3 regions of the Chryseobacterium sp. T16E-39 genome follow, and region 3 is predicted to be linked to each of the others. Evidence: riboswitches for the same ligand, from Rfam matches in the RefSeq annotation. Region 3 holds a riboswitch; each other region holds the start of a gene.

Region 1 (3,209 bases), 680 kb from region 3:
ACTTGATTTAAACTTCAGTTCAGGTAAGAAGGTAAAATCCAAATATCCCTTCCCTGAAAAGTTATCTTCCCTGTTTTCGTTCTTATCTAACGGTAAAGTTGCAGCTGCATTTTGATTTTGCAAAGCAGCTGTTGGTCTGTATTTTCCAAAATCATAAATATAGTTCCCATTGGCATCAAGATGATAGCTTCCATCTGGGTTTCGCTCATAATAAGGATAAAAAGAAGGAATTACCCTCGCTGCATTAATAATATTATCTGTTCTTGAGTCCGAAGAAGGCGGAGCTTCCTGAAGACTGTTTGTGTAGCTTAAATTAGCACCAATGGTCAACCATTTTTTGACTTCATTATTAATTTTCAATCGGGTACTGTACTTTTTGAAACCAGAACCTATAGCAATTCCTTTATCATCCAGATAACCCAGGGAAAAGAAGTAATTTCCTTTCTCATTTCCTCCACTAAAATCCAGATCTACCTGGTTTCTGGAAGCAACCCTTTGAAGAATATCTCTCCAGTCGTCATTCCATAAAGCTTTTGCTCCCGGTAAAAGCTTTCCGTCAGTTCCAACAGGGTTGACATAATTTTGTCCATACGGATTAATTCCCAACTCGTTCACCAAATTGTTGGTTGCCATCTGGGCAGCCTGTTGAGAAGATATCTGACTGGATCTATATCCATTCCTTAAAGCCTCCCAATACAGTTGAAAGTACTGATCTGTATTTACCTGCTCATAATCTTTTACGGCCCGCCCTGAAAACCCCTGACTGATATTAAAATTCACACGCGGTTCTCCTTTTTTTCCGGATTTTGTAGTAACGATGATTACCCCATTGGCTCCTCTTGATCCGTACAAAGAGCTGGCTGTAGCATCTTTTAAAACGCTGATAGATTCAATATCATTAGGACTGATAGAATTAATATTTCCATCAAAAGGAATTCCATCTACCACAAATAAAGGATTACTTGATGCACTGATTGATCCAATCCCTCTGATACGGATGGTTGCCGTAGCTCCGGGTTGTCCGGAAGCGCTTACTGCCCGGAGACCTGCGACCTGGCCTTCTAATGCTTTTGTAATGTTAGTGACGGGTCTGTTATTGATTTTTTCACTTGAGATCGTCGCGACAGAACCTGTGTAACTCGTTCTTTTAGCCTTCCCGTAAGCTACTACTACAACTTCGTCAATATCTTTCTCGCGAAGTGTATCTTTTTTTTGTTTTAATTCCTGCCCATTAATACTTATTATTCCCAAGAAGAATAAAGCGCTTGGTGGAATCAAAACTTTTGCATTAAATAATTTTTTACTATTCATAATCAATTTTGTTTATCAAATATATTAAAAAAAATCACCCTTCGTTGAAATACAGCAAAGGGCATCAATACATTTGACAACCTATTGCTTATCTTTCCTAAAAAGGCTGAATGTAACACCTTGCCCCAGGCAGGTTGTTAAGACTTCACAGGGTCAGTTCCCTCCATCTTTCTTTATAAGCCGATCGAAATATGGATGCAAATCTAAAAACAAATAGTCCACAAAACAAGTAGACTATTCGAAATTTTTGTTTTAATTTTAGAAAAATTAACTTAATTTTTACATAAAAAGCATATAAACAAAGCCTTACAAAAAACATTAGATCATAAAACATGAGAAATATCATTGAAAGAAATGAAGTAGTCGCAGTTTAAATAAAGGGAGAAATTTAACAGCTAATCAAAAAAACTTTTTAATTTTATGTCATGAAAATTTTAATTGTAAACGGCCCAAATCTTAATTTGTTAGGCACAAGAGAGCCTGAAATTTATGGCACCATTTCAATGGAGGAGTATTTAGAAAAATTAAAGTCGGAATTTCCTTCTTATAAATTAAGCTATTACCAGTCTAATATTGAAGGGGAGCTGATCAATAGACTTCAGAAAGACGATTTTGATGCTGTAATAATTAACCCAGGGGCTTTTACCCACTATTCTTATGCAATAGCTGATTGTTTAAAAAATATCCAGAAGCCAAAAATTGAAGTACATATCAGCAATATTTATAAAAGAGAAGAATTTCGTCAAAAATCTGTAACCGCAGCCTATACCGATGCCATATTATCGGGCTTTGGTTTACAGGGATACAGATTAGCATTATTGAGTTTTTAATTTCACTCAAATTAAAAATATAAAGAAAAAAAAGCCTCATCAGTGATGAGGCTTTTAATTTTATGCTTATATCGTCTGTCCTTGTAGTTGAGGTCCTGAAGCAATAAGCTTCTTTCCCTCCTCAGTATTACAATACTGTTCAAAGTTTTTGATATATCTTGAAGCCAGATCTTTCGCTTTTTCCTCCCATTCAGAAGCATTATCATATGTATTTCTCGGATCCAGAATACCTTCAGAAACATTAGGCAATGCTGTTGGAATTTCCAAGTTCATAATTGGGATCTGAGTTTTAGGAGCACTTTCTATAGATCCATCAATGATTGCATCAATAATGGCTCTTGTATCTTTTAGAGAGATTCTCTTCCCTGTACCATTCCATCCTGTATTTACTAAATACGCTTTTGCTCCATGTTCTTTCATTTTACCAATCAATGTTTTAGAGTACATTGTAGGGTGTAATGTTAAGAATGCCTCACCAAAAGCCGGCGAGAAAGATGGTTCTGGAGAAGTAATTCCTCTTTCAGTACCTGCTAATTTGGAAGTATACCCACACAGGAAGTGATACTGCGCCTGATTTTCATCCAAAATAGAAACCGGAGGCAATACCCCGAATGCATCAGCAGAAAGATAAACGATCTTTTTAGCATGTCCCGCTTTAGAAGGCAAAACAATCTTATTAATATGATATATAGGATAAGAAACTCTAGTATTTTCAGTGATAGAATTATCAGTATAATCGGAAACGCCATTGTTTACCACAACATTTTCAAGTAAAGCATCTCTTTTGATCGCTCTGAAGATATCCGGTTCTTTTTCTTCTGATAAATCAATTACTTTAGCGTAACATCCCCCTTCATAATTGAATACTCCGTTATTATCCCAGCCATGCTCATCATCTCCAATAAGATATCTTTTTGGATCTGCAGATAAAGTTGTTTTACCAGTTCCTGAAAGGCCAAAGAATAAAGCAACATCTCCTTCTTCACCTACGTTTGCAGAACAGTGCATAGATGCCATACCTTTCAATGGAAGGTAATAGTTCATCATCGCAAACATTCCTTTTTTCAT
Region 2 (3,209 bases), 840 kb from region 3:
TCGTTGATGGGATATTTGTATACCATCTTCATATAACTATGGGTAGGGGTATTATCCAGATAATAAAAGATCTCTTTAATGTCTTCGCCATGATTACCCTGAGGGTTGCTCAATCCGAAAAAACGTTCTTTGATCATTTTATCCTTTCCGTTCCAAAATGAAAGAGCAAAACAAAAAAGCTGTTTAGCATCTGATATTCCAGCTATTCCTTCTTCTCCCCAACGGTAAGCGTAGCTTTCTGCTTTATCATGGTTGGTGAAATTCCAGGCATTGCCATTGGGACTGTAATCTTCGCGAACATTTCCCCACTGCCTATTGCTTACATAGGGCCCCCAATTTTTCCATTTTGTATCTTGTAATCTTTGTTTTTCTGCAGACATAATTCATCATTTTTCACTACGAAGGTAATTTTTTTGAAAAATAATTCCAATTTTTTCTATCTGAATAATTATTAACATATCCCTGTAACTCTAATGATTACGGTGTTTTTGAGAATAAATTATTTTTTTGTTTAAAATTTTAAATAAAATATTATATCTTTGCACCATTCGATCATTCACATATTGAAAATGTTATCAAGAAAGGTTGAGGGATTAGACCCTATGAAACCTTAGCAACCCTTTGCGCAAGCGAAGAAGGTGCTACGTTCTACCGAATTAATTTTTGGACAGATAACTTACTGAAGTTCTTCAGCCATTTCTCATGGCATTTTCAATTGTATTATAAATAATATATAATAGAATTGGAAACAGAACTAAAACATATTAATCTTTCTTATCAAACAAATTCCGGAAAGGAATATCATATCCCGTTGAGCTATCAGATCTTCGGGAAAGACCTGTTTACTGCACCCGTTATTTTAATTAATCATGCCCTTACAGGGAACTCTAATATTTCAGGGGAAAATGGTTGGTGGAAACAATTGGTAGGAGATGGGCAGGTGATTGATATCAGTATGTATACAATTCTGTGTTTCAATATTCCCGGAAATGGGTTTGATGATTTTTTAATTGAAGGATACGAAGATTTTACCCCTTCAGACATAGCCAATATATTTTTAAAAGGTCTGGAATCTCTGAATATCAAAAAACTATATGCTATCATTGGAGGTTCTCTTGGAGGAGGAATAGGATGGGAAATGCTTGTTAAAAATCAACAGCTCGCTGAAATCTTTATTCCAATTGCCTGCGATTTCAAAACACACGATTGGCTGCATGCACAGTGTCTCGTTCAGAAGTTTTTATTGAATGGAAATGATGAACCGCTTCAAAAAGCAAGAATTCATGCCATGTTATGCTACAGGACGCCACAATCTTTAAACAATAGATTTCAAAATAAATACAATACCGAAAAGCAAAAACTGGAATCAGAAGATTGGCTTGAGTATCATGGAAATGCACTTAATGAAAGATTTAGTCTGAAATCCTACAAGCTGATGAACCATTTGTTGATGAATATTAACGCAGATGAAGAAATGTTGGAAGGTATCCAGGCACGAATGCACATGATCTCCGTTGATACAGATCTATTCTTTCCTGCTTCAGAAATCAAGGCTTGTTTTGAAAAACTGAAAGGTAAAAAAGAGAATGTTTCTTATCACGAGATCACCTCAGTTCATGGGCATGACGCCTTCCTAATGGAATATAAACAATTAAATAATATCATTAAAACCATTTTGTCACAGAAAGAAATTGAGCAAACTCGAAGCTTTTTGTAACAATACTAAATAATAAAGAATGTACAGATGAAAAATGTTAACGAAATAAAATTTTTAAAAAATAGATCAATCATCAAATTTGAAGGAGAGGATTTCTTAGGAGAAATCGGAATCGATGGAAGAATATTTAAAGCACTTACTTTAGCACGAATTAGCGTTGGGGTCATTTCACAACAGGCCATAGAAAACGGGATATCCATTTTAGTTCACGAAAATGATTCTGAAAACGCAGTGAATTGCCTTATAGACGAATTTGAATCAGAAAGAAAGTCTGGAAAAGTATCCCAGATATATAGTATTAATAACGTTTCTGTTTTAGGATTTGTAGTGGAAGACTTTAATAAGTTATTGACTGAACTGGCCAGGAATAATGTTTTTCCTTTACTACTCAATCAAATTGCAAGCGAAAAAAGAGTGAATATAGTCGTTACTTCATCACAGGATGAGAAAACTAAAAACATCATTGAATCTGAAATATCGAAAAAACCTAAAACAGTTCATTTAGCAATTATTGGTCATGGAAATGTAGGGAGAACCTTAATTGATCAGGTGCTGGAATCTTCAGAGGAAATTAAGAGACGAAAAAAAATCGATCTTAAAGTAGTGGCTGTTGCCAATTCTAAAAAAATAGCATTCAACAAAAAAGGGTTTGATAATAAATGGAATGATGAGGTTTCAGTAGCGGAAAGCCCTTCTAATGTTGACGAACTTATCAATTTTTCAAAAGAAAATCAGTTAGAAAATCTAATCGTAGTTGATAACACGGCAAGTAAGGATTTTGTTAAAAATTATCATGCCTTAGCAGAAAATGGATTTGATCTGGTTTCTTCTAATAAGATTTTTAATACACTTCCTATCGAAGAATATCGTAAACTAAGATATACGTTAAATAAAAACAACAGACGATATCTTTATGAAACCAATGTTGGAGCGGGTTTGCCTTTAATTGATACGATTAAACTGTTACACCTTTCAGGAGAAAATATCACTAGGATTAAAGGGGTATTCTCGGGGTCTCTAAGTTATATTTTCAATAATTTCTCTGTAAGAAATGATAAGTTTTCAACAGTAATTGGCGAGGCAATGGAAAAAGGGTTTACTGAACCGGATCCACGCGAAGACCTTTCAGGAAATGATGTGGCAAGAAAACTTTTGATTCTTGCGAGAGAGCTTGATCTGATTAATGAATTCAACGATATTAATATTCAGAACTTAATTCCTGAAGATCTTCTTTCTATCGGGAAAAATGAATTCATTTCACGATTGGAAGAACTGGATGCAGAATATCAGAATGTCAAAGAAAATCAGGCCGCTGATCATGTATTACGTTACGTAGGTGATTTACATGGTGATTTGCAAAAAGAAAAGGGGCAGCTTGATGTTAAGTTGATTTCTGTTCCTGCAACATCAGCTTTAGGGCAATTAAAAGGTTCAGATTCTATTTTTGAAATCTATACAGAAAGCTATGGTGAAAACCCTATCGTAATTATGG
Region 3 (3,209 bases):
TGTACACTTGCATTAGGGAACAATTTGAATTTGTTGAAAGGGATAAGGTTTTTCTGAACAACAGCCCCAGTACTGTCAATTACTCTGGTAATTCCAGAAATGTCATAGTTCTCAGCACGAGATCCTAAAGTGAAATCAAACTTTTTCAATTTTGCCTGAAATTCTAAATAAGTAGATGCTGTTTGTCTTTGATAATCAAGATTGGTTAATCCTCTGCTTTGGGTGTCAAAATTTTGTTTTTCATACAATCCTCCGAAACTTACCTTTCCTCCATCAAGAATTTTGATCGGTTGAGAATAATCTACTTTGAAATTAGCGATCCTCATATCGGACTCGTTATTCAATAAGATGCCATCTGAAAACCTTGGAATAGATTGTTCAGGATTAATATAAGTGATATCTCTAAAAATATTGTTTTGATCAAACTTGCTGGTTGATTTAGTATACCCAAATTGGAAATCCAGCTTTTGAGATTTATCACTAAAACGTTTCTGATAGGTTACAACAGCTTCTTGTCTTAAATTATTGGTGTAAGCAGCATCAAAGGCATGAAAATTACCTTCTCTTATACTGTCTTTAACAGGTATATAGGGAAGATCGGCAAAACCATTACTGTCTGTGTAGTTGCTATTCTTATTGTGATAGATATCGTAGTTCACCAATAATCTGTCCTGTCCAAGATCAAAGGTCAGTCCCGACTTTGCAAAATAACCACGACCAATCCTATCTGTGTTGCTTAGTAATAAATCATTTTGATTCGAATTCAGCATACTTTCGCGATAGTTCTGTCCGATATTCAATTGCCAGCCGAAATATTTATTTCTTGCATTTAAATTCAAAGAGTTGCTGGTTCTGCTTCTGAATTTTCCATAGTTGGTAAATGAATAATTTCCGGAATACGTTGCCGTTAAATATTTATTAGCGTTTTTATTCGTAATGATGTTCATGATCGCACCTCCTGAAGTCGCCGGGAATTCGGCACCTGGCTGTGTGATCACTTCAATTCTATCTACAGAATTAGCCGGCATCCCTTCCAAAAAGGAATTGAGTTCATTAGATGTAATATTTAAGGGACGTCCGTTAAGGTAAACATCAAGGATTTTACCCTGATACATCATTCCTGCAATGTCGGTCGATACGAGTCCCGGAAGTTTTTTGATTCCTTCTAAAACATTCCCGTTATTCAATTGCGGTTGCTCAGAAAAATCAAAAATAGTCCGGTCGGCTTTTTGTTCAACGGCTTTTTTAGTTTTGGTCATTACGACCTCTTCAATCTGCTTTTCCTTTACGGGGTTATTGGTCTTTTCCTGGGCATGTATAGCTACGATACCCAGAAGAGATAAAACGAATACAATTTTTTTCATAATGTTTTTTTACTACTATTCAGTTAGACGGCTAAAACAAAAAATTGTTACAAATAAATTTTTTTAAGACCTACTATATTCCGTTGAATAGCTATAAATCATTGAAATTATCTGAAATTTATTCTAGATGAGTTTTTGCGATTAATGTAATTTTTTTCCGAATTATTTTTTTATTTGTAAAATAGTTATATCTTTGCCCCATAATTATCAAGAATCTCATAGATGGGATAGCAACCTGCAAAAACAAGCAAGGTGCTAAAATAGATAAGCCGGCTCAGCTCCGGAAAAAATGTTTTTCTATTTCTTCCCATCTTATAATTTTTGTTTTAAAGTAAAAATCAATGTTTAAGAACACGGGAAATGACACCACAATGAATTTGACTTTTTGTCTTTCGAATACTGAGGCAAGGCTTCGTTATTCTTATAATTACTCATGCCATTACGTGATGTGTATGTGTTGCTGTTCTTAGCTTCCAGTTTCTTTTAACTAATAAAACCGTTTATCGTTTTCCTTTTTTTAACCTCGAATGTCTGGGTTAGGGGATTTCTATTGCTTAAAAGTTTTAAGCAGCTAATTATTAATACAAAAATTTAAAATAAAACACATGCGCAATTTCAAACATAGAAGTATTATCACTTCAGCAACACTTATTTCGACATTCTACTATGCACAGTCAGATACTATAAAATCTAAAAAAATAGATGAGGTTGTTCTGTTGGGATCAAGAGGATCCGGTAGATCATTAACAGATACTCCGGTTCCTGTGGATGTCATCAATATCTCAAAAATACTGAAACAAAGTCCTGTCAATAATATTAGTCAGGCACTTAATTATATTGTCCCTTCTTTTTCTTCGACATCACATACTGTAAATGATGGGACAGACTTTGTAGACCCTGCCCAATTAAGGGGATTAGGTCCTGACCAGGTTTTAGTTTTGCTGAATGGAAAAAGGAGACATCAGTCTTCACTGATCAATGTAACGCTTACTCCGGGAAGAGGCTCTGTAGGAACAGACCTTAATGCCATTCCTACGTTTGCTTTAGATAAAATTGAAGTTTTAAGAGATGGAGCTTCAGCACAATATGGATCTGACGCGATTGCCGGAGTAGTGAATTTAGGGCTTAAAAAGAGGCTGGGATTTTCAGGTCAGCTATTTCTAGGAGGATATGCCTCACCGGTTACAAATAATTTTTCTGGTGGACTGGATGGAGAAACCATTTCATTAGACCTTAATTATGGCTTTAAATTAGGAAAACAGGGGTTTTTTAATATCACCACCTCTACACAATTTCGCGATCCTTACTCGAGGGCTGGTGTGAGAAACGGAGATATTTATAATGCCTATAATGCGATCAATTACAGGGCAGCACAAGATGGAGTAGATATAGATGGATTGTATAAGAATATAAATAATACTCCAAATAGCCAGCAGATTATTAATACAATCAAGCAGTATGCAACAAAAGTAAATTATTTTTCATCCCAGTTGCAAAGTGACATTTCGAACGCAAATAGCATTTCAACATTACAGGGGTTACTAAGCGGAGATGTCACTAATAGTGAACTTGCTTATAGAGGGTTGGAACGAAAAGATTTCAGTATTAGAGCAGGACAGTCTAAACTTCAATCAGCACAAATCTATTACAATTCGGAACTTCCTATTAATGATGATTGGAAAATTTATTCTTTTGGTGGGTATAGCTATAGATCGGGAAATGCAGGAGGCTTTTACCGTTTACCCAATACAGAGAGAAATGTCAATTTTATTACTCCCAACGGATATTTGCCTCAGATCGAATCTACGATCAATGACTATTCTTATGCGGCGGGTATTAAAGGGA

What was found. Region 3 has a riboswitch for S-adenosylmethionine ahead of CEY12_RS13080 (TonB-dependent receptor plug domain-containing protein). Riboswitches for the same ligand answer to the same signal wherever they lie in the genome.
Region 1: another riboswitch for S-adenosylmethionine. It lies ahead of CEY12_RS16255 (SusC/RagA family TonB-linked outer membrane protein); the one in region 3 lies ahead of CEY12_RS13080 (TonB-dependent receptor plug domain-containing protein).
Region 2: another riboswitch for S-adenosylmethionine. It lies ahead of CEY12_RS17045 (alpha/beta fold hydrolase); the one in region 3 lies ahead of CEY12_RS13080 (TonB-dependent receptor plug domain-containing protein).

What each region holds. Positions count from the first base shown of each region.
Region 1 covers NZ_CP022282.1:3,588,806-3,592,014, reverse strand. The annotation lists gene CEY12_RS16255 (SusC/RagA family TonB-linked outer membrane protein) at 1-1,311, opposite strand, end outside; SAM riboswitch class I at 1,397-1,493, opposite strand; gene CEY12_RS16250 (type II 3-dehydroquinate dehydratase) at 1,737-2,141, shown strand; gene pckA (phosphoenolpyruvate carboxykinase (ATP)) at 2,208-3,209, opposite strand, start outside.
Region 2 covers NZ_CP022282.1:3,751,983-3,755,191, forward strand. The annotation lists gene CEY12_RS17040 (MGH1-like glycoside hydrolase domain-containing protein) at 1-380, opposite strand, end outside; SAM riboswitch class I at 570-678, shown strand; gene CEY12_RS17045 (alpha/beta fold hydrolase) at 743-1,717, shown strand; gene CEY12_RS17050 (ACT domain-containing protein) at 1,745-3,209, shown strand, end outside.
Region 3 covers NZ_CP022282.1:2,910,065-2,913,273, reverse strand. The annotation lists gene CEY12_RS13085 (outer membrane beta-barrel family protein) at 1-1,364, opposite strand, end outside; SAM-I-IV-variant riboswitch at 1,564-1,664, shown strand; gene CEY12_RS13080 (TonB-dependent receptor plug domain-containing protein) at 1,970-3,209, shown strand, end outside.